DNA from 3 places in the Sutcliffiella sp. FSL R7-0096 genome. Region 2 is predicted to be linked to each of the others. Evidence: riboswitches for the same ligand, from Rfam matches in the RefSeq annotation. Region 2 holds a riboswitch; each other region holds the start of a gene.
The links. A riboswitch is a leader RNA that binds a small molecule or an ion and turns the genes downstream of it on or off. The one in region 2 is predicted to bind thiamine pyrophosphate.
Positions count from the first base shown of each region.

Region 1: another riboswitch for thiamine pyrophosphate. It lies ahead of thiT (energy-coupled thiamine transporter ThiT); the one in region 2 lies ahead of tenA (thiaminase II).
Region 3: another riboswitch for thiamine pyrophosphate. It lies ahead of thiC (phosphomethylpyrimidine synthase ThiC); the one in region 2 lies ahead of tenA (thiaminase II).

Region 1 covers NZ_CP152003.1:3,937,961-3,946,074, forward strand. The annotation lists tRNA gene MKY77_RS20245 (tRNA-Leu) at 1-50, opposite strand, end outside; tRNA gene MKY77_RS20250 (tRNA-Lys) at 59-134, opposite strand; tRNA gene MKY77_RS20255 (tRNA-Thr) at 139-214, opposite strand; tRNA gene MKY77_RS20260 (tRNA-Val) at 250-325, opposite strand; rRNA gene rrf (5S ribosomal RNA) at 335-451, opposite strand; rRNA gene MKY77_RS20270 (23S ribosomal RNA) at 574-3,505, opposite strand; rRNA gene MKY77_RS20275 (16S ribosomal RNA) at 3,708-5,259, opposite strand; TPP riboswitch at 5,697-5,799, shown strand; gene thiT (energy-coupled thiamine transporter ThiT) at 5,964-6,548, shown strand; gene MKY77_RS20285 (hypothetical protein) at 6,714-6,896, shown strand; gene MKY77_RS20290 (GNAT family N-acetyltransferase) at 6,947-7,471, opposite strand; gene MKY77_RS20295 (DMT family transporter) at 7,462-8,114, opposite strand, start outside.
Region 2 covers NZ_CP152003.1:1,311,625-1,319,738, reverse strand. The annotation lists gene MKY77_RS06765 (energy-coupling factor transporter transmembrane component T) at 1-218, opposite strand, end outside; gene MKY77_RS06760 (ATP-binding cassette domain-containing protein) at 199-1,656, opposite strand; gene MKY77_RS06755 (ECF transporter S component) at 1,667-2,248, opposite strand; gene tenA (thiaminase II) at 2,260-2,943, opposite strand; TPP riboswitch at 3,048-3,154, opposite strand; gene MKY77_RS06745 (MFS transporter) at 3,229-4,509, opposite strand; gene MKY77_RS06740 (SDR family oxidoreductase) at 4,695-5,675, shown strand; gene MKY77_RS06735 (hypothetical protein) at 5,739-5,903, shown strand; gene MKY77_RS06730 (VLRF1 family aeRF1-type release factor) at 5,959-6,747, opposite strand; gene MKY77_RS06725 (PBP1A family penicillin-binding protein) at 7,062-8,114, opposite strand, start outside.
Region 3 covers NZ_CP152003.1:3,046,726-3,054,839, forward strand. The annotation lists gene MKY77_RS15635 (hypothetical protein) at 1-712, opposite strand, end outside; partial or broken gene MKY77_RS15640 (alpha/beta hydrolase) at 1,507-2,344, shown strand; TPP riboswitch at 2,913-3,027, shown strand; gene thiC (phosphomethylpyrimidine synthase ThiC) at 3,175-4,965, shown strand; gene MKY77_RS15650 (serine protease) at 4,987-5,154, shown strand; gene MKY77_RS15655 (DinB family protein) at 5,566-6,075, opposite strand; gene MKY77_RS15660 (DinB family protein) at 6,414-6,884, opposite strand; gene MKY77_RS15665 (GNAT family N-acetyltransferase) at 7,166-7,585, opposite strand; gene MKY77_RS15670 (GNAT family N-acetyltransferase) at 7,868-8,114, opposite strand, start outside.

The DNA of each region.
Region 1 (8,114 bases), 2.3 Mb from region 2:
AAGACACTAGATCCTAAGTCTAGCGCGTCTGCCAATTCCGCCACACCCGCAAGATAAATGGTGTGCCATGAAGGACTCGAACCTTCGACCCTCTGATTAAAAGTCAGATGCTCTACCGACTGAGCTAATGGCACATAATGGTGCCGGCGATAGGAGTCGAACCCACGACCTACTGATTACAAGTCAGTTGCTCTACCAACTGAGCTACACCGGCATTATTGTTGATTTTTTCAATATGTGAAGAATTTATGGTGGAGGATGACGGGATCGAACCGCCGACCCCCTGCTTGTAAGGCAGGTGCTCTCCCAGCTGAGCTAATCCTCCATATTATCCGCCTGGCAACGTCCTACTCTCACAGGGGGAGATCCCCCAACTACCATCGGCGCTGAAGAGCTTAACTTCCGTGTTCGGTATGGGAACGGGTGTGACCTCTTCGCCATCATTACCAGACAAATAATATTATACAAAATTGAGAAAGAAAATCAAGAAGTTTTTCATCTTTTTTATTCCTTCAAAACTAGATAGTGTGTTCGTATCAAGATATTCATATCGTTCACTTATTTCATCATTGTTGGGTTAAGTCCTCGATCGATTAGTATTCGTCAGCTCCACATGTCGCCATGCTTCCACCTCGAACCTATCTACCTGATCATCTTTCAGGGATCTTACTTACCGAAGTAAAAGGAAATCTCATCTTGAGGGGGGCTTCATGCTTAGATGCTTTCAGCACTTATCCCGTCCGCACGTAGCTACCCAGCTATGCCTTTGGCAAGACAACTGGTACACCAGCGGTGCGTCCATCCCGGTCCTCTCGTACTAAGGACAGCTCCTCTCAAATTTCCTGCGCCCACGACGGATAGGGACCGAACTGTCTCACGACGTTCTGAACCCAGCTCGCGTACCGCTTTAATGGGCGAACAGCCCAACCCTTGGGACCGACTACAGCCCCAGGATGCGATGAGCCGACATCGAGGTGCCAAACCTCCCCGTCGATGTGGACTCTTGGGGGAGATAAGCCTGTTATCCCCGGGGTAGCTTTTATCCGTTGAGCGATGGCCCTTCCATGCGGAACCACCGGATCACTAAGCCCGACTTTCGTCCCTGCTCGACTTGTAGGTCTCGCAGTCAAGCTCCCTTGTGCCTTTACACTCTGCGAATGATTTCCAACCATTCTGAGGGAACCTTTGGGCGCCTCCGTTACTCTTTAGGAGGCGACCGCCCCAGTCAAACTGCCCACCTGACACTGTCTCCCAGCCCGATAAGGGCTGCGGGTTAGAATTTCAATACAGCCAGGGTAGTATCCCACCGACGCCTCCACCGAAGCTAGCGCTCCGGCTTCTCAGGCTCCTACCTATCCTGTACAAGCTGTACCAAAATTCAATATCAGGCTACAGTAAAGCTCCACGGGGTCTTTCCGTCCTGTCGCGGGTAACCTGCATCTTCACAGGTACTATAATTTCACCGAGTCTCTGGTTGAGACAGTGCCCAGATCGTTACGCCTTTCGTGCGGGTCGGAACTTACCCGACAAGGAATTTCGCTACCTTAGGACCGTTATAGTTACGGCCGCCGTTTACTGGGGCTTCGGTTCAAAGCTTCGCTTGCGCTAACCTCTCCCCTTAACCTTCCAGCACCGGGCAGGCGTCAGCCCCTATACTTCGCCTTACGGCTTCGCAGAGACCTGTGTTTTTGCTAAACAGTCGCCTGGGCCTATTCACTGCGGCTCTCTCGGGCTTTAACACCCTAACAGAGCACCCCTTCTCCCGAAGTTACGGGGTCATTTTGCCGAGTTCCTTAACCAGAGTTCTCTCGCTCACCTTAGGATTCTCTCCTCGCCTACCTGTGTCGGTTTGCGGTACGGGCACCATACTCCTCGCTAGAGGCTTTTCTTGGCAGTGTGAAATCAGGAACTTCGGTACTATATTTCCCTCGCTATCACAGCTCAGCCTTAATGAGAAGCGGATTTGCCTACTTCTCAGCCTTACTGCTTAGACGCGCATATCCAACAGCGCGCTTACCCTATCCTTCTGCGTCCCCCCATTGCTCAAACGGAGTGGAGGTGGTACAGGAATATCAACCTGTTATCCATCGCCTACGCCTTTCGGCCTCGGCTTAGGTCCCGACTAACCCTGAGCGGACGAGCCTTCCTCAGGAAACCTTAGGCATTCGGTGGAAGGGATTCTCACCCTTCTTTCGCTACTCATACCGGCATTCTCACTTCTAAGCGCTCCACCAGTCCTTACGGTCTAGCTTCAACGCCCTTAGAACGCTCTCCTACCACTGTTCGTAAGAACAGTCCGCAGCTTCGGTGATACGTTTAGCCCCGGTACATTTTCGGCGCAGAGTCACTCGACCAGTGAGCTATTACGCACTCTTTAAATGGTGGCTGCTTCTAAGCCAACATCCTGGTTGTCTAAGCAACTCCACATCCTTTTCCACTTAACGTATACTTGGGGACCTTAGCTGGCGGTCTGGGCTGTTTCCCTCTTGACTACGGATCTTATCACTCGCAGTCTGACTCCCATGGATAAGTCTTTGGCATTCGGAGTTTGACTGAATTCGGTAATCCGATGAGGACCCCTAGTCCAATCAGTGCTCTACCTCCAAGACTCTAACACATGAGGCTAGCCCTAAAGCTATTTCGGAGAGAACCAGCTATCTCCAGGTTCGATTGGCATTTCACCCCTACCCACACCTCATCCGCTCACTTTTCAACGTGAGTCGGTTCGGGCCTCCATTCAGTGTTACCTGAACTTCACCCTGGACATGGGTAGATCACCTGGTTTCGGGTCTACGACCACGTACTCATTCGCCCTATTCAGACTCGCTTTCGCTACGGCTCCGTCTCTTCGACTTAACCTTGCACGGGATCGTAACTCGCCGGTTCATTCTACAAAAGGCACGCTATCACCCATTAACGGGCTCTAACTACTTGTAGGCACACGGTTTCAGGATCTATTTCACTCCCCTTCCGGGGTGCTTTTCACCTTTCCCTCACGGTACTGGTTCACTATCGGTCACTAGGGAGTATTTAGCCTTGGGAGATGGTCCTCCCTGCTTCCGACGGGATTTCTCGTGTCCCGCCGTACTCAGGATCCACTCAGGAGGGAACGAAGTTTCAACTACAGGGTTTTTACCTTCTATGACGGACCTTTCCAGATCGCTTCATTTACCCCGTTCCTTTGTAACTCCATGTTGAGTGTCCTACAACCCCAAGAGGCAAGCCTCTTGGTTTGGGCTAATTCCGTTTCGCTCGCCGCTACTCAGGAAATCGCGTTTGCTTTCTCTTCCTCCGGGTACTAAGATGTTTCAGTTCCCCGGGTCTGCCTTCATTACCCTATGTATTCAGGTAAAGATACTGCTCCATTACGAGCAGTGGGTTTCCCCATTCGGAAATCTCCGGATCAAAGCTTACTTACAGCTCCCCGAAGCATATCGGTGTTAGTCCCGTCCTTCATCGGCTCCTAGTGCCAAGGCATCCACCGTGCGCCCTTAATAACTTAACCGTCGACCAAAATTGGTCATGTGTCGATATCAGCGATGATATCTATAAAGAAAATTACTAAGATGAACGATATTTTGTGAATATCTTGATATTAGTTACATTATCTAGTTTTCAAGGAACAACTATGACAATTCGTAAGAATTGCCTATTTAGAGAGAATGCTCTCTCAAAACTAAACAAAACAACAAGCGTACATTCCTTAGAAAGGAGGTGATCCAGCCGCACCTTCCGATACGGCTACCTTGTTACGACTTCACCCCAATCATCTGTCCCACCTTAGGCGGCTGGCTCCAAAAGGTTACCCCACCGACTTCGGGTGTTACAAACTCTCGTGGTGTGACGGGCGGTGTGTACAAGGCCCGGGAACGTATTCACCGCGGCATGCTGATCCGCGATTACTAGCGATTCCGGCTTCATGCAGGCGAGTTGCAGCCTGCAATCCGAACTGAGAACGGTTTTATGGGATTGGCTCGACCTCGCGGTTTTGCTGCCCTTTGTACCGTCCATTGTAGCACGTGTGTAGCCCAGGTCATAAGGGGCATGATGATTTGACGTCATCCCCACCTTCCTCCGGTTTGTCACCGGCAGTCACCTTAGAGTGCCCAACTGAATGCTGGCAACTAAGATCAAGGGTTGCGCTCGTTGCGGGACTTAACCCAACATCTCACGACACGAGCTGACGACAACCATGCACCACCTGTCACTCTGTCCCCCGAAGGGGAACGTCCTATCTCTAGGAGTGTCAGAGGATGTCAAGACCTGGTAAGGTTCTTCGCGTTGCTTCGAATTAAACCACATGCTCCACCGCTTGTGCGGGCCCCCGTCAATTCCTTTGAGTTTCAGTCTTGCGACCGTACTCCCCAGGCGGAGTGCTTAATGCGTTAGCTGCAGCACTAAAGGGCGGAAACCCTCTAACACTTAGCACTCATCGTTTACGGCGTGGACTACCAGGGTATCTAATCCTGTTTGCTCCCCACGCTTTCGCGCCTCAGTGTCAGTTACAGACCAGAAAGTCGCCTTCGCCACTGGTGTTCCTCCAAATCTCTACGCATTTCACCGCTACACTTGGAATTCCACTTTCCTCTTCTGCACTCAAGTCCCCCAGTTTCCAATGACCCTCCACGGTTGAGCCGTGGGCTTTCACATCAGACTTAAAGGACCACCTGCGCGCGCTTTACGCCCAATAATTCCGGACAACGCTTGCCACCTACGTATTACCGCGGCTGCTGGCACGTAGTTAGCCGTGGCTTTCTGGTTAGGTACCGTCAAGGTGCGAGCAGTTACTCTCGCACTTGTTCTTCCCTAACAACAGAGCTTTACGACCCGAAGGCCTTCATCGCTCACGCGGCGTTGCTCCATCAGACTTTCGTCCATTGTGGAAGATTCCCTACTGCTGCCTCCCGTAGGAGTCTGGGCCGTGTCTCAGTCCCAGTGTGGCCGATCACCCTCTCAGGTCGGCTACGCATCGTCGCCTTGGTGAGCCGTTACCTCACCAACTAGCTAATGCGCCGCGGGCCCATCTGTAAGTGATAGCCGAAACCATCTTTCAATAAAGAACCAGGAGGTTCCTTATATTATCCGGTATTAGCTCCGGTTTCCCGAAGTTATCCCAGTCTTACAGGCAGGTTGCCCACGTGTTACTCACCCGTCCGCCGCTGACCTTTCAAAAGCAAGCTTTTAAAAGGTCCGCTCGACTTGCATGTATTAGGCACGCCGCCAGCGTTCGTCCTGAGCCAGGATCAAACTCTCCAATAAAGAGTCTGAGCTTTTGCTCAAAATTTGCTAGCTTGTGTTACTTAAATCATTTTGTTAATCCCGTAGGATTAACGTTATGACGCTGTTGTTTTGTTTAGTTTTCAAAGATCATTTTCTTACAAATTTCGCTCAAAAGCGACTTCCTAATCATAACAACTTGTTCGTTTAAAGTCAAGCTGTTTTTTGATTATTTTTCAAGTGCTTTGTTGCTATATTAATATCGCCTGCTCGAAGCGACGAGATTAAATATACCACCCTCACAACTATATTGCAATACTTTTTCTGAAAAAAATTTCATGTTAGTGTTGTCATCTAATAATACTTTATAGAAGAAACATATCATCTAATAACTTTACTCTACAAATGAGATAATTCGACAAATGGAAAAAGCTTGTCGTTTTCTAGTAGGTTATGTATGATGATAAGTAATAATTAAATAATTCCACGAGGGGGGCCACTATGGCTGAGAGTGAACTATTATGTTCTGACCCTTTGAACCTGTTAGTTAATACTATCGTAGGGATGTGGCACATTTTATTTCTTAACGTTATCTAAGCAATAAAGGAGCCCTCCTTTATTGCTTTTTTTATTTTCATGGTTCTGTAAATTGATGAAATAGCGGATAAATGAGCATGATGTTACAGCCCATTTAGACTGCTTACCAACAACTTAATGTCAGAACCGTTATTCTAAGGAGGAGTATTATGAAGAAAAATAATACGTTGTTTCTTGTCGAGGTTGCCATTTTTAGTGCCTTGGCTTATATGCTAGATTTATTATCTGGAGCATTATCCCAAATATGGCCACAAGGTGGCTCTATAGCAATTTCAATGGTACCAATATTTATCATGGCGTTTCGATGGGGATTAAAAGGTGGTATCCTTTCAGGCTTTGTCCTTGGGTTATTACAAATAGTAACAGGTAACTTTTATGGAGTGGATCCTGTACAGATTTTCTTAGATTATATTGTAGCTTTTGTCGTACTAGGATTTGCTGGTGTTGTGGCAAAACAAGTTGTGAATTCCTCTAAGGAAGACAACTTAAAGAAGTTAACTTTATTCGTAACAATTGCGATATTCCTTGCATGTCTACTCCGGTTCTCCGCTCACTTCGTGGCAGGCATGATCTTCTTTGGTCACTTTGCTCCGGAAGGACAGCCAGTGTGGCTTTATTCTTTAATTTACAATGGTTCATATATGTTACCGAGCTTTGTTGTTACCACCGTAGTCACAGTATTGTTAATCAAGACAGTTCCCCGTATTTTTAGATTCAATAAGTCCATTGCCTAAGCTGATCAATTAGATCAGCTTTTTCTATTTGCTTTTCTACAAATACATATTAATTGTTGGATTGATGGAGCCTGAGCTTTTAAAAGAGATGATATAAAAATTACTAGAATGTTCCGTTTGCTTCCTTCATATAATGGAATAACTGATGGAGCAGGGGGAAAAGATATGTATCTCTTAAAATACACAGCGTTTTTGATAGCTTTGCTAACTTCAATCGTATTGTTTTTATTTGCTTACTTTGAGGCGGTGCGAATAAGCGAATCAGAAGAGAAAGTACGTGGAGAGAACGTGATTATGAGTTTTTCACTTGCGCTTTTTTTTGCTATTATGGCCACTCGGTTAAGTTAAACTTTACATAATTAAAGCTAATTACACTAAAAGCCGACAATGTCGGCTTTTTACCCTTCTCTTATAAGCTTCCGCAAGTCTTTCCAAACGTATGCCGTTTCCTCATAACTGTTTTCACCAATTTTAATCTGTTCAGTATCTAGTTCTTCGGGACAGAAGGAAAGATAGAAATGTTTACAAGGGTTTTCTGTTAGAACCCATACAAGCATGGAGAAATGGTCTTTTTCCATTAAGAAGCTTGCTACTTCTTGAATCAGTTTTTTTCCTATTCCTCTTCCCTGGTTCTCTTTAAGCAAATAGATGGCATACAACTCAGTGTCTATGCCGTATTTCTTCGTACGCTCAGGTCCCCCGCTGGCAAAGCCTACAACTTTCCCATCAATTAATGCAACAAATAAACAACTCTCGTTGAACCCCCGCTCAATAACCCCTTTCCACATCTCTTCCCGGCTGCTCTTGGATAAGGACTGTAAATAGTTTTCATCAACAATACCCTGATAGGTTGTTTTCCAACTTTCAACATGAACCTCGGCAATTGCACATTCATCGCCTGGAATCGCCAATCTTACATCCATTTCCTCTCCTCCTCTTTTCTCTCCGATGTTAACACTTTGTTGTGATTTGTCTTCCTATTCTCTCTTAGAAAATAACCTACACTTAACATTACTAGGAATCCTCCCAAGAATTGAGTCCATGTTACCGATTCATTTAAAACATAGTATGCAAGAATAGCAGCACCAATTGGCTCAAAGAGAATACTCATGGATATAACATTGGTACTGATATACCGGACTGCCCAGTTGAATAAAGAATGTCCCAACAGTGTGGGGAAGATGGCAAGCAGGATGAACCATCCCCAATCTGATGCAGAATAGCCTGTGAATGAATCACCTGTAAACAGCACATAGAGAAACAATGTAACAGTGCTGAACCCATAGACAATGAATGTATAGGTAACCAACGATAATCTTTTTCTGACATCCTGCCCAAATAGAAGATAAGCTGTAACCAGCGCACATGCCACTAGCGCAAGGATATCTCCGAAAAGAGCCATTCCACTTATTCTAAAATCTCCCCAGCTGATCACAACACTTCCGAGAATTGCGATGATTCCACTGGTAATCGCTTTTTTACTGAGCCTTTCCTGGAAAAACAGGTATGTCCCTATAAAGGCGAACAGTGGCTGTAGCGTGACAAGTACAGTTGAACTAGCCACAC
Region 2 (8,114 bases):
AATAAAAAGCCAAACGGAATCAATAAAAGAAGCTTCAGCTTATATGTTTGCCCCGTCATTAAAAGGTAAACTAACAATAGTATTCCGGTTAAGTTCAGCATCACATTGATATTATGAATGAACAGAACACCTATAAAGAGGAGGACCATCCCTGATAGTTTAAAGCTCGGATTAATATCATGCATCCATGATTTATTTTTATAAAGCTCCAACTGCATCCTTTTCTCCCCTGCCTCTTAATCTCTCATTACTCCTCATATCGATAAGTTGCCCATCTTTTACCGTCCAAATGGTATCCGAAAACTCAGATACGATGTGCTCATCATGAGTGACCATCAAAATAGCGACGCCTGCTTCCCTTAACCCTTCCAACCATTCCAGCATGGCAAACGTGTTTCTGCTGTCCTGGCCGAATGTCGGTTCATCCAACAAAAGGATACTCGGCTGGTGTATGACAGCTGCCGCTACGCTCAACCTGTTTTTTTGGCCAACGGATAGTTGGTATGGATGCTGATAACGAACGTGGTCCAACTGGAAACGTCTCAGCATTTCTTCTACTTTTTCCAAAACCAAAGCTTCATTCATCTTCTTCAGGCGCAGTGTATAGGCAACTTCCGCTTCCACAGATTTAGTAACAAATTGGAATTCGGGATTTTGGAAAACGAAGGTGATCAGGTCAGTGGGGATACGTTTGACCTTTTCCCCATTAATTTCTAGGGTGCCTTCTGTCTTTAACAGCTTCATTAACGATTCGAGCAATGTGCTTTTCCCTGCCCCATTTTCCCCTACCACGGAAATCCATTCCCCCTTACGAACTTCCGCTTCCTCTACATAAATCTTTTTCTCTTTGCCACGAAAGCCTGAAAGACCGTCCACTTTTAACACCGTTTCAGCTTCCACGTTAAGCATGGAGAAGTGCTCTCTAGTTTTCAAATAATTCTCCCAAGCACCTGGATACCATATGCCATATTCGTTTAAAAGCGAAAGCGAGGTGCGAAAAACATCTTGCGTCTTACCATCAACAATAATATTTCCAGCCTCATCCAACGCGATGATCCTTTCCACGAAGCCGAGTAGCTGCTCCACTTTATGCTCCACGATGATAACTGTTTTATCATCTGCCACTTTCTTAATGGTGTCCCAAACTTCCCTGGTACCTTCTGGATCTAATAACGCGGTCGGTTCATCCAAAAAGAGCACGTCTGGATCCATCGAGAGGACGGAAGCAATGGCAAGCCGTTGCTTCATCCCTCCTGAGAGTTGCTGGATTTTCATGTGGGAATTTGGTAATTCCAACCCCACCATATCAAGGGCTCCTGTAATTCTCTTCTCCATTTCCTCTCTTGGAACAGCGAGGTTTTCCAGTACAAATGCAAGCTCTTCATCCACATAAGGCATACAAAACTGTGCATCCGGGTCTTGGAAGACATATCCCCATGAATTGGGCAAAAGTTGCTCTTTTACAATCATCGGCACTTCCATGACATTCGGAATAAGTCCTGCCAAAACTTGAATGAGCGTAGATTTCCCACTACCTGAGGGGCCAAGGATCAATACCTTCTCTCCTCTCCCGATCTGGATGGACAAGTCTTCAAATATCCTTTCTCCACCCGGATATTTCAGTCGTAACTGGTTTAATTGTATGATTGGTTCCATCTTTGCCTCCCTATTGCCTTAAGGAATCATAATCATCCTTGCTGACCGGTCTCAGTAGACTTGTGACTCCCGTTGCCTCTAGTGCTTTTACCAAAACATAAGCAAGTACTCCCGCTAAAAGGACCGCTCCGATCAAACGGAAAGATATTAGCAAGGTTACATTCCACCAGACATAATCAAACAGGTATCCCCTAAATAGGTCCAATAGAAGCGAGCCGACACCTGCTGCGATACCTGCAAGAGATGCGACAAGCACATCAAACCGCTTATAGCGGAAAGCCATGAATACCATCTCAGCAAAAAGTCCTTGTATCACACCATATATCAAAACCATCAACCCATATTCCGACCCGACCAGAAATTCACCTGAGGCGGCTGCCACTTCCGCTAGGAATGCTACACCAGCTTTTCTGATCAGTAGATAAGCAACCGTGGCGGCAATGAACCACATGCCATATGTCAGCTCTTGAAGCTGCAGTCCGAATGGCGCCAGCACGTTATACACCGGAGCCCAAAACTTATAAACAATCCCGAATACCAATGCAATAATGACCGTCACCAATATATCTGTAAGCTTTAATCCTTTGTTCATTTGAATCCCCCCTATGCCTTCACTACAGTTTCTGAGACCGGCCACTTCTCCAAGGTGTAGGCCATTTCCCAAAAGGAATATTCATACTGGCTGCTGATGATGAAATACTCAAGCATTCTGGCTTTCTCTTCCTCGGTTGCCTTGTCTGCCAATTCATCCAATCTATTGATTTGCTCTTCCACAAGCTCCTTGAACCATTCCCCACCATAAGCTGCAATCCACTCCTGATAGATTGGTTCAGCTGGAGTGCAGTCTTTTAATCTCTCACCAATTTCATAATATAACCAGTAGCAAGGAAGCAGGGCTGCAATCACTTCTCCCAACCCACCGGTCAATACGGCACGATACATATGGGAAGTATAAGCGTGTGCGGTCGGAGCTGCCTGGAATGCCGCCTTTTCTGCCTCTGTCACCCCAAGACGTTTTGAAAAATTTTCGTGCAAGGATAATTCTGCTTCATATGTACCTTGTGCATGTGCAGCTAGTCTTGCTGTCGTTTGCAAATCAAACGCTTTTGCCCCTGCATATGCTTGGACTTTTGCAAAGTGGCTCAAATAATAGGCGTCCTGCAAAACATAGTACTTGAACGATTCCAATGATAAATTTCCATCTGCTATTCCTTTTACAAACGGGTGATGAAAGCTCGCCTCCCAAATGTGATCCGCTTTTTCTCTTACAAACTGTGAAAATTTCATTCTTCATTCCTCCTAAAATTGTTAGTATAATGCAAAAAACCACCTTCCTCGCTGGCGCAAAGAAGGTGGTGAATTCACTAGTACAACTGAACATTAAAAGTATAGTGTTTTCGACCCCACTTCCCTACGCTGGTGTTAACCAGATCAGGTTCTAAGAGTCTTGAAGTCACACTTCAATCTCAGCCTTATAAAGGCACCCCTAGTGGTAGATTCGTATCGAGTTGTCGGAAAGCAATTTCTGATACCTATGTTAATCAGCTTTTTCTATTTTGTCAAAGAATAATTTTACACAGAAGCTGAATTTCCCAATCCTTCAGGCGTCTCTTCTTCTTCCGTAGTATGTTTGGGCAAGGTGAACATATAAAATAATCCAACAAACACCAGGCATCCGCCTACCAAAAGGTGCAGCCCTTCCACGGTTAGCATCTTTTGAAAGGTCAGGGCAATCACTCCAAGGGTGATAGATTGGGACAACATCATCAAGGGAGTGATCCAGCCTTGAACCCTTCCCATCATTTTTGGATCTACAATCCTAGGCAGCCATCCACCGATTCCAATATTGACGAATGGTAGTCCCAGACCAATCAATGCAGTAAATGCAAGGTAATAATACGTACTAGGGCTATACCCGCTTGCTATGACGAATGCACCAGAGATGCTAAGACCGATAATAATCATCTGATACAATTTCAACTTTTTCGCCAACATCGAGGCAACAATGCTTCCAATCAAAATTGAGATGCCAAACACTACTCCCATCACCATCATGAGCTGCTCATAGTCTATTGGGGCAAGTTTATATTTAAGTATATAGGCTGGCATGACGGAGAGCCCTCCGTTCACAATTCCAAAAACAAAGAAACCAATGATCAGGTAGACTAACAAAGGATTTTTCAAAATATAAAGCATGCCATCTTTAAAGTCATTTGCCACAAATCTAACATTAAGTTGATTCCATTCGTGCCTGCCATTTGGTAGGACAACAGTTTCTTCTAACTTACATGCACGTATCAGTATCGCACTGACCATATAAGTGATAAAACATACAAATATTGCACCCTGAAGGCCTACCGTCCAGTAGATGAAAATTCCAAGGGCATTTCCGAACAACATGAACAAGCTGCTTGTCATCTGATTCAGTCCTGCTGCCACTGTATATTCATCCTTCGTCAGAATTCCTTGGATGATGGCAGCTTGGGCAGGGTGGAAGAATTTCGATACGGCACTTCTTAAGAACAACAAAGCGAATACGAGCGGCATCCAATCAATATAAATCGCCCCCATAAGCGCCAGCGATAAAATGGCACAAATCACATCACTGTAAACAGCAATTTTCTGACGATCCATTCTGTCAGCTAATACTCCTACCAGAAAGAATACTGCAAGTGTCGGCAAGGAATACATCAGTTCCGTTAACGCGGCATAAAAAGGCTGATCTGTATATCTGTCCAACAAATACAGCATCAACGCTGCGATACCAACGATACTCCCCATTGTCGACGTAAAAGATGACCAGAACAACAAACTGTAATTTGGTTTCTTGAATATGGCGATCATATTTCCCATCATTTTTCCTCCACTAATCATTATCTAAAATAAGTTTATCTTCTTTAAGAAGTGCCGTTAACCGACTGTCGGTTCTTTTTCTCTCGGTCTGGAGGTGGAGGACAAACAGCAGGATAATGGCATAAGCCAAGTTGCCTTTTCCATATAAATATAGTTGTGCAAAGGAAGATTAGAGGAGGTTTTAGATGGACTCATTTGACAAGCAGCGGAACATGGATGAGCTAAGCCAATATCAAGAGTGGTTTGAATCGAATAGACAAAAGGACCCCTACCCCTTATATCCTAATTATGGAAAAATAACGAAATACCAAGAAATACCCATCAACTTTCCAGAACAACGCCAATTACAGCAGCCAGGATTGGAAAAATACATGGTTCCAAAGCCCATTATTGAAAATCCTAACTATAAGGGCAGTGGCAAGTTAAAGGGAAAGGTCGCACTCATTACTGCCGGGGATAGCGGGATAGGTGCAGCGACAGCGATTTCTTATGCAAAAGAAGGTGCAGATCTAGCCATCTCCTATCTTGATGAACATGAAGATGCGAACCGAACAAAAGCTAGAATTGAAGAGCTCGGGCAACGTTGTATGCTTATGCCTGGGGATTTAAGAGAGAAGAAACAATGTGTGGCAATTGTAGAGCAAACCATCCAAGCTTTCGGAAGGTTGGATATCCTGGTGAATCATGTGGGAATACAATTTCAACAACTAAGTTTGCTTGATATTACCGATGAACAGTTCGATGACACATTCAAGGTGAATATTTATTCCCACTTCTATACAACCAGAGCAGCTTTGCCCTACTTGAAACCCGGCAGTTCCATCATAAATACCGCCTCCGTAGTCGCTTATGCAGGGGAAAAACAATTGATTGATTATACTGCTACCAAGGCAGCTAACATCGGGTTTACACGTGCCCTTGCCAATAGTATCGTTGACCAAGGTATCCGCGTAAATGCCGTCGCCCCGGGAAGAACCTGGACACCACTCATTCCTGCAAGTTTTTCATCGGATCAAGTAGCAGTGTTTGGAGCATTTAACCCCATGAATCGGGCGGCTCAACCATTTGAATTAGCCCCCACTTATGTTTATCTCGCATCAGATGACTCCCGATTCGTTACAGGCCAAGTACTGCATGTAAATGGAGGAGAGTTTACGGCTTCTTGATTGTGGAAAGGAGATGTTTCTCCATTCACACATTCAAAAAATATTGCGAAGGAGTGGATTATTTTGCGTTACGAATTTAACCCTGAAGTCGAACTATTGTTAATCAATCAATCGGATGCAAAAGTCCAAATGGTTTACCAACCAAATAAATGGCCGATGCCCAAAATTGGACCGCGCCCTCCGTACTACACAGAACCAATATATGAAGCGGAATATCCTGTTATCTAGCTCAAGGGACCATAATGAAAGCCCCCTAAATAATTTAAGGGGGCTTTACTAAAAGTTAAGCTAATAACTTTTCTAATACAGTGTTCTCATTTTCATTTAATAGGTTCTTCTGGATGATGGCATCCACCTTTTTATTCATATACCCTTCAAGCAATTCTGCTTCTCCTTTGTCTCCAACTAAAATTATTTTTTCCCACTGCTTATCCGCTGCCTTTTTATCAAGCATGCTGCCAAGGCTCTTTACCCATCTCTTCTGATTTGCATGGATGCGATCTTCGTAATGATCCACTTGGCTCGCAGTTTTAATGGCTCCACTTCCCATACTGGAACTGTGATGAGAGGGACCCTGATGCATTCTCCAGTCATCGATTTCCAAATCATATTCCATCGACTCACTTTCTTCTATCAGGGCAAACATCGATGTAAGAATTTTAATTTCATTCTGTTGCATAAGAATAAAACCAGTTAAAGGGTATGCCTGATACATTTTTTGTAGCTCATCGAGTACAGGATATTCCTCCCAATAAAAATCGGTCGGTACAGAAACCTGTAATTCAAACGTCTCCCATAGCCCGCTATCAGCAGATGCAAAGATGATTAGGCCTCTCGGCATTTTCCTATCCATGCTTTCCACATACTTTTCAACATTTTCACGAATGGAACGCAATCTTTTTAACTCTTCCATACTGCTAGCTTCTATATATTCCTCTAATCGATTGAACCCATTCTTCAATGCTATTTTCCATTCGCCACCTTGCTGGTCGGGGTGGCTGCGATCGGTGTGTAAATATAAGCTTAATACTTTGTCTGGTTTAGTAAATCTCATGTTCGAAAGTTTTTTCATTGTCTTATGATAGGTCAAAGAATCCTCTCCTTTAAACTTGTGGTTTAATAGTCTTTATCACGAAAGTGGATGATCTAAACATATAAGGCTCTTTTCTTAAAGATTGGTTTTATACACTAGTAAAAAGTCGGCAATTGAACTTTTTATCGTTTATTCACTCTATAATAAGCAGGGGAGCTTGACTGTACAGCCAGGAAAAGAGCATGATAGCAAAGAATATAACGGTTGTTTTAAACATAGGAAAAAGCAACAAAGTTTACGATAACAGTCACAGAAAAAACACCTTCCCCATTTATCGAGGAAGGTGTTTACTGTTAGTCATCGTCATCTCGGTCTTTCTTCTTGCCACGCTCTTTCTTTTTTTCTTCTCTTTTCTTCTCTTCTTTTTTCTTTTTTTCTTCTCTTTTCTTTTCATCTTTCTTCTTTTGCTCTTTCTTTCTTTGCTGTTCTTGCTCCTGCTTTTTCTCTTCCTTCTTCGCAGAGTCTTTCTTTTTCTGCAGGCTTGCTGGGAGGTTGAAGGATTCTACCGGTTCCCCTTCAAGCGCTTCACTAACAACCTGCTGAAACACCTTGGCTGATGGACTACCGGCACCAGAAATGATTGGGAGTACATTTTCTGAAGACTCTTTATCGAATCCTATCCAGAATGCTCCGACAATCTGCGGGGTGTAACCAACAAACCATTGGTTGGATGTAGCACCATGGTTATTGTCACTTGTTTGGGTGGAACCAGTTTTTCCGGCTACTTCACGCCCTTCTATGATGGCGTTCTTTCCACTGCCTTCTTCCACTACTTCTTTGAGCATAAAATTCATTTTTTCTACCGTGCCTTCTGAAAAGACCCGTTCTTTTTCTTCTTCAAATGAGGCTACTTCTTGACCTGTAACCGTCTCAATTTTAACAATTGCATGGGATTCAATGATCTCCCCATTATTGGCATAGACCGAATAAGCTTCTGCCATATGTTTAGGGGATACTCCGTAAAATCCACCTAAGGCTATGTTTCCTAATGTTCTATCTTCTTTCTCATCAACCGGGAGATATAGCTTCTTTGCTGCATCCATCCCTTTTTGGATCCCCATCTCATAAAGCAGGGATACGGCAGGAATATTATAGGAATTCAACACTGCGTCATACATCGAAACTTCTCCACGAAAATCCAATGTGTGATTTTGAGGGGTATAATCGCCGAATTCAGTCGGTGAGTCATTCAACATGTCATAAACATCATATCCCTCTTCAAGAGCAGGGGCATACACCAATAATGGTTTGGCAGTAGAACCCGGAGGTTTTTTCAATTTGGAGGCACGGTTGAAATCGCGGAACTCATAGTCCCTACCCCCAATCATTCCGAGAATCCCTCCTGA
Region 3 (8,114 bases), 1.7 Mb from region 2:
GTATGGCTTCAACTATAACATTGTCTTCATTCCCAACCATTGATAAGTCGTTTGTCCCCAAAGGAATTCCTAAAGCCCACGCCCATCGAACAATACCGTATGGCAATGCCATAATAACGGCTAAATAGGTAAACCACTTTCCCCACTTTGCTTTTGCTTTTACTGATGATCCTTCTGTAGCGTCATTCCGGCCACAATTGCCACAAGCATTCTGTGTAAGACGAAAATATGCTATGGCAAAAGCACCCCATATGAACCCACCAACCATACAAAAAACTTGATTAATAACTCTCCAATCCAGAAGATCAAAGTGAAGCAAAAACAAATAAGCAAAGTTCTGCACAATTCGTGAATCTGGAACTATAAATATAAGCGTCACACTCATTATCCAAGCAAAGGAGAGAAATATTGCACGAGGAAAACGACTTCCCCATGTCTTTATCATCGCTATAGCTACCACTGTACCTACCAATCCAGCTATGGCAATGACTGGTCCCCCGACATCAACATTAAGATTTGATAAAAATGATCCCATAATTTCTGCTCGTGAATCGTTTTTACCGAAAGGAAATCCGTTGCCACCTAATATCCAGTACAGCCCGAGTAACCCGTATAGTAGGGACCATAGAGCAGCTGCATACCCAGTCCACTGCGGCCAACGTGACAGCCAGGTAAAATGTGTTGAATTATTGATATTTATTTTCGGTTCCATTTCACCCTCCCTAAAGCATTTTCATAATAATAATTAAAATGTCATACTTCAAGATATAGTAACCCTTTAAAATTAATTAGGTTAACCTTCCAAAAGGATCTTAATATTTTTACATCGCGTTATTCCTAAATTAACCTCCCATTACAATTTATTCCTTGTTTCGTAATGTGACCCTTAACAGGAAAAAGTACTTCCCTTATTCAAAGGGCACTGCAGAATTGCGCCCTTAATAGAATAATTTAAATGGCGTCTTTATCAATGGCTCTTTTCGTAAACTTTGTTGCTTTTACGAATTTTTAAACCGTCTGTTATCTTCCCTACTGTCGTGCTCTTTTCCCGGCTGTACTGAAGAAACTACTTGCACTTTATAGAGTCTGATAGCAGTAAAAAGTCCAATTGCCGACTTTTTACAAGTAAATAGCAACAATCTTTGAGAAAAGAGCCTTATCAATTAACTAATTAGAAACCATTTCCAATATATCTTAGTTTTATATGTACTCGCGATTAAACATATATTTCACCTACCTAGAATTAAAAGGAATAGTTGTATAGAAGTATATGAGAAAAAGCGCAAGAAAATTCTGGTAGAAAAGGAAATGACCCCATGTTATAGTGATTAATATAGGAATGATTCCCTTTCTATATAACAACATTTAAAAGGAGGCCTCGTCATGATTATCAAGTGGGTTCGACTGCGATAATTAAAGGGGCAGGCCAATCATGCTCCAGAAAGAGGTTATTGATCTGCGCCATAGTACCGGCGATTAGATAATAAATAATTCGGGGGTAAAAACATGAGAGAACAGATACTGAAAATAAATAAAGTGGATATATGTACAGAAAGTTTTGGAAACTCTAATGACCCTGCTGTGCTTTTGATCATGGGAGCAATGTCTTCATTAGACTGGTGGGATAGAGACTTCTGTCTCCGTCTCGCTGATCAGGGGAGATTTGTTATTCGGTACGATCATCGGGATGTGGGACGATCGACCATTTATGAGCCGGGTACCTCCAACTATACAATAACGGACATGGCTGACGATGCAGCAGGTGTCCTAGACGCTTATTCCATAGAGCAGGCACATATCGTTGGTATGTCCCTAGGCGGTCTGATCGGACAGATTCTTGCTTTGAGATATCCGGACCGCGTATTTACGCTTACACTAATGGCATCAAGTGTGTTCGGGACTGAAATGGAAAAGCTGCCTCCAATGGATCAGAGCATACTGGATCACCATGCGAAGAGTGCTTCCATAGATTGGGCAAATCGGGAGGCGGCCATTTCCTATCTTGCGGATGGATGGAATAGTCGGTTCCAAACCTTATGAACAGGAAAGAATATATAAACTCGCAGAAAGAGAGGCGAATCGCGCCAAACAGCTACCGAGCAGATTTAATCATGCCATGTTGCAAGGCGGAGACGTGTATTTCGATAGAATGGGTGAGATCAGCGTACCTGTGCTTATTATTCATGGTACAGAAGATCCAGCTCTGCCATATGAGCACGGGCTTGCTCTTGCGAAAGCCATCCCTCATGCTGAATTATTAACTCTTGATGGATCAGGGCATGAGATTCATAGTGAAGACTGGCCTCAAATAATAAATTCAGTTGTAGAGCTTAGTTCGCAATAAAGAATAATTCGATAAGTATGACGGCTGCTTTTTTTTGTACTGTTTTTCACTAATTTTAATAAACCTTTTTAATTTAAAAAGTTAAAAGGATAGATAAATAATTTTGGGGAGCTTCAGGAAAATGGATTTACAATGTTATAGATATCCCTATTAAAAGCCTAATTTCTCAGTGTTATAAACGAGAATTTGGGCTTCCTTTACTTCACAATTGCGCCCTTATAAACGGAATAAAAGATGTGTCTCTGTATACTCTTAAATTGAGCTATTTACAGAGAAAGAGGACTGCTATGATAACCCTCGACTACTCCGTATGCGACCGATTACTGAAAATCGTTTTTAGTAAATATCACCTGAAATTCAAAAGGGCACTCTATTAAACCCTCCGATTACGATACTTTTACCAGATTTCTCTTTAAAAATATCTTCCCTATCGGAGTAAAATGTTTAACTGCATCAATATTGAAACTACTCTAAAGGGCAACTTCTCCCACTCTCATCCTTCCGACCCATTTTTTAAATATTCCTTTTATTTTTACGAAGTCACCTGTATACTAATATCAAATCGAATAATAATAACTAGGGGAGTCCAAAAAGTTGGGCTGAGAGAGAAACACGTTGAAGTTTCTTGACTCTTGGGACCTGATCTGGTTCATACCAGCGTGGGGAAGTTAGAAGCGTCATTAATATTACTACTACTTCTGTATACATATTAGCCGGGTCCAACCATTTATTGGACACCGGCTTTTTTATGTACTTCATTAGCTTTTATAAGCTTTCCTCTTGTTGTGTTCTATATCTAGTCCTTGAATTCAAAAAAGGAGAGATTTATTATGTCAAAGTCAACATCTTCATTAAACGAACAAAGTATTTCCATCATGTCTAATTTTTCAGGTAGCAAAAAAGTATATGTAACAGGCTCTAGATCTGACATTAAAGTTCCAATGCGTGAAATCGAGTTAAGCCCGACAACCGTTACATTTGGAGAAGAGGAAAATCCTCCTGTACGTGTGTATGACACTAGCGGACCTTATACAGACCCTGATTTTTCTGTCGATATTACTAAAGGTCTTCCTGCCCTTCGTAGTTCATGGATTCAAGAACGTGGCGATGTTGAGGAATATGATGGTCGTGAAATCAAGCCTGAGGATAATGGTTATAAAGATGAAAACGACCCTCGCACTAATCATAACGTGTTTCCTGGTTTAAAGCGGAAACCGTTACGGGCCAAAAAAGGGAAAAATGTTACACAATTTCATTATGCTAGAAAAGGAATTATCACGCCTGAAATGGAATTTATCGCAATTAGAGAAAATATGAAACCTGAATTCGTACGTGAAGAAATTGCAAAAGGTCGAGCGATTATTCCTTCTAATATCAACCATCCAGAATCAGAGCCCATGATAATTGGCCGTAACTTTCATGTGAAAATAAATGCTAATATTGGCAATTCTGCTGTTTCATCTTCTATCGAAGAAGAGGTTGAAAAAATGACCTGGGCAACACGCTGGGGTGCTGATAATATTATGGATTTATCAACCGGTAAAAATATCCACACAACAAGGGAATGGATTATTCGTAACTCATCGGTTCCTGTAGGCACTGTTCCAATTTATCAAGCACTTGAAAAAGTAAATGGTGTTGCTGAAGATCTTAACTGGGAGGTTTACCGTGATACCTTAATTGAACAAGCAGAGCAAGGTGTTGATTACTTCACCATTCATGCTGGTGTTCTTTTGCGATATGTCCCGTTAACAGCTAAACGTTTAACAGGTATTGTATCTCGCGGTGGGTCTATCATGGCACAATGGTGTCTACACCACCACAAAGAAAACTTTTTATACACTCACTTTGAAGAAATCTGTGAAATCATGAAATCCTATGATGTTGCATTCTCTTTAGGGGATGGTTTACGTCCTGGGTCTATTGCAGATGCGAATGATGAAGCACAGTTTTCAGAATTAGAGACTCTTGGAGAGCTAACAAAAATCGCATGGGAGCATGAAGTACAGGTGATGATTGAAGGGCCAGGGCACGTACCGATGCACCTAATTAAAGAAAATATGGATAAACAACTGGAAGTGTGTCAGGAAGCGCCATTCTACACACTTGGACCTCTTACGACTGATATTGCTCCTGGTTATGATCACATTACATCTGCTATTGGAGCTGCAATGATTGGTTGGTATGGGACAGCGATGCTTTGTTATGTAACACCAAAAGAACATTTAGGTTTACCTAATAGAGACGATGTTCGTGTAGGGGTTGTCACTTATAAAATTGCCGCACATGCAGCTGATTTGGCAAAAGGACATCCTGGAGCACATAAAAGAGATGATGCCTTATCAAAAGCTCGTTTTGAATTCCGTTGGAGGGATCAGTTTAATTTATCTTTAGATCCTGAACGTGCCATCGAATATCATGATGAAACTTTACCTGCTGAAGGTGCAAAAACAGCACATTTCTGTTCTATGTGTGGACCTAAATTTTGCAGTATGAGAATCTCTCAAGATATTCGTAATTTTGCAAAAGAAAAAGAACTTGATACGAAGGAAGCTATTGAAATAGGTATGAAGGAAAAAGCTGAACAGTTTAAGCAATCTGGTAGTAACATATATCAGTAACTTTCTTAGGGGGTTATAAGGGTGAAGGTCGAAAAAATTGAAGAAGAAATTAATCAACTCAAAACTCGCCTTGCTTTTTTGGAGAAAAGTTTAAAAGAGATCCAGCAAAATTGTAATCATCATTTTAAAGGAAATCAACATCATGTAAAATGTATCAAGTGTAATAAAGTAAATGTTTTATATTATTAGTAAATAAAATGTAGTTGGCTTTTAATTTATGTATGATATGGCAATATAATTTTGCATATTAATAAGACCGCTATATTTAAGTTTTGTATAAAATTTTAATATTTTGCGGTCTTTTACTTTACTAGTTATTCCATTTTAGCGCCTTTCGGAATAACCACCAATCCTTGTTTGTCATTCGTATGATGTATTGAGCTCTCGTTCATCGTTAGCTTAACGAAGAGACCTTGATTTTTTCTTGTTTGAGATTTTTATTTGCTTTCATTTTTAGACAAAATTCAGTCTGGAAACCAATCTTTCCAACCCGTCTTGTCCTCTCTTCATATCAGTCTATGAACAGGGCGGGAAGGCTGTCATAAAGAAAGAACGGAAGCCGCGTTTTCCGCGCAGCTTCCGTCCCGATTTTCCGGACAACTAACTCAAATACAGATTTCGGATGACCCCCATGTGATGAATCTCGTGTCCTGCGATGCCGTACGCAAGGGCACGTGCCGTAATGCTTGCGTTATTGGCTGTGCCTTTGCGGGACCACGCCTCCGCCGTTATCCCGCGCAGCAGTGTGATGGTCGATTGCCGTACGGCCCGGTAGTCTTCGGCCAATTGCGCGGTTGTCCAGTTTTCGAAAGGAGGCATGAACAATTCCTGGTCGAAACCGGACAGAGGCGTCTGGTCCCCTCTTGCGAACCGAAGCAGGCGGTAGGCCATGACGCGTTCTCCGTCTGCGATGTGGCCCACGACTTCTTTTAGCCTCCATTTGCCTTCCGCATACCGATACGCGCCATGGTTTTCGGTCAACGATGCCAGCAGCTCGGTCATTTGCTTTTCCTGGGCGAGCAGAATGTCGATTATGTTGCCATCCGGCACCAACCGGATATACTCTCCGAAGTCCCCGGCATATTCTTCTTCTGACGGTCTTTGATTCATGCGTAATCACCTCTTTATGGAGTTATAGAAAATTAAAATGCTCTTCCAATGCTCTACCGCGATTTTTTTTGCGAATTCGTAATTTCGGCATGTATAATGTATTCGCGAAAGGATAAAACTTTCCTTCCAAGAATTTAGTGTAATCAACCACTTAGTTGGTCGGTGGCCACGCTAAACTGCCCTTTAACTTAATAATAATCATCTCAATTTTTCATAATCTCCACAATAAGTTATTCAATATAATGGCCCTAAAATGAAAAATGAGCGCTAATCCTTGTTTCCAGGATCGCGCCCGATAATAAGAAGCTTATAATCATATGTTATACTACTTATCTATTTCAGTTTTTTACACCGACATGTTCAATTATTCGCTTCATTGCCTGAATCTGTCCCATATGGGCTGCTTCATGCATCAGTGTTATACCCGCCAGCTCTCCAAAGGTTTTACATCCTAGGAATGGCGTTTCCAAGATGTTGTTTAGCTGTTCTGCTGGAATTTGCTGAAGACGAGCCAATTGATCTTTTAACTGTACCATAAGCTCATCCATAGTAGGTACATTCCCCGTCCAATCAGCTGGTTTAGTACCGTTCCCGAACAATTCCATATAGTTTGCAGGAAGATATGTTGTTGCATGAGGAAAACCAAACATTGCTAGTTCAGTAACTGTCAAAACGTGACCTGTATGCCAATGAATGGTGTTGTTGAAACCATCTGGCTGCACATCAGTTTGATTCTTGGAAACAGACCCTACGATCTTGATGAAGTACTCTCTTGTCATTTCAAATTGCTTGAACACAAGTTTGTTCACCTCTTCCTCCCCTTTCACTGATAAATTCACCCATATTATACCATTAAATAAGAGCGAAGAATATAATTAAGGCATCTCTGGCTCTGTAAAATATTCGTATCCGTTTATTCCGTTTATGCAAAATCTATACATCATTGATATACAACGCTGCTTCTAAAGAAACCTGTGGCTGTATAAAAAGCGGGGTTTTATGAAGCATCTTATTCAATTAATTGGCCATAAGATGAAAAATGAGCACTGATCCTTTTTTTTCAGGATAGCGCCCTATTCTTGAATAACAACTATTTTGATTTAAAGTATATGATTTCAGGATCTCCTTCATCTAAATTTTCAACTATACCACTCTCAATAAATCCGTTTGCATGAAATACTTTCTGCATACTAATATTAGAACGATTAGTAGAAGAAAACACCTTCGTAGTAGGAGATGTACTCATCATATAATCCATCAGTAAGCTAGCATTTCCTTTTCTTCTCTTGGAGGGTGACACAATAATTAGTGATATAAAAGAGCAGTCAAAGAAGTTAATATCGTAAATTAAAAATCCCTCAATATCATCTTCATTTTTCGCAATTATACAGTGTCCTAACTCAATAGCATTCTCAATATAGTCTCGTCTGCTCGTGTTGCCAATAACCTCACAGTCTATATTCATTATTTTGTCCAAATCTTCGTTATTAGCCTTGGCACCAATCTTCATCTTACTTCCCCTTTTTAAGTTTTCTCTCAATCTAAAATTATTCTAGGGTCGCGCCATATTCTGGAAAAAGGGAAGATGCAAATTTATACTTTTACTTATCTGACATCCTAATTGTTAGATCACCCACTGGAGAATAGTATTTCTTCAATAAGGTTTTAAAAATTGAAAATCCTACTGGAAGCTCTAAAAACACCTTTAATAACATCCTTAAGAACCTCACTAATATCTAGTATAGGTATACATGCCATTGAGCAATCAGTTTCGTTAGTGGAGGGAAAAATCTTATATCGTCCACTTATAATTAACAAACCTAAGACACCTACCATTCATTTCAATTTCTTCATCACTTGTTGATATATGCTTAAATCCATTTTTCTCCAATATTTTTCGTGAGGCAATATTGTTAGTCGTTGTCTTAGCTAAAATCTGTATAATATCTTGCTTGTTAATAGTTCTTAATAACAGCTCCAATGCTTTATTAGCAATTCCTTTTCCAGTATACGCTTCTCCCACCCTATAACCGATATAA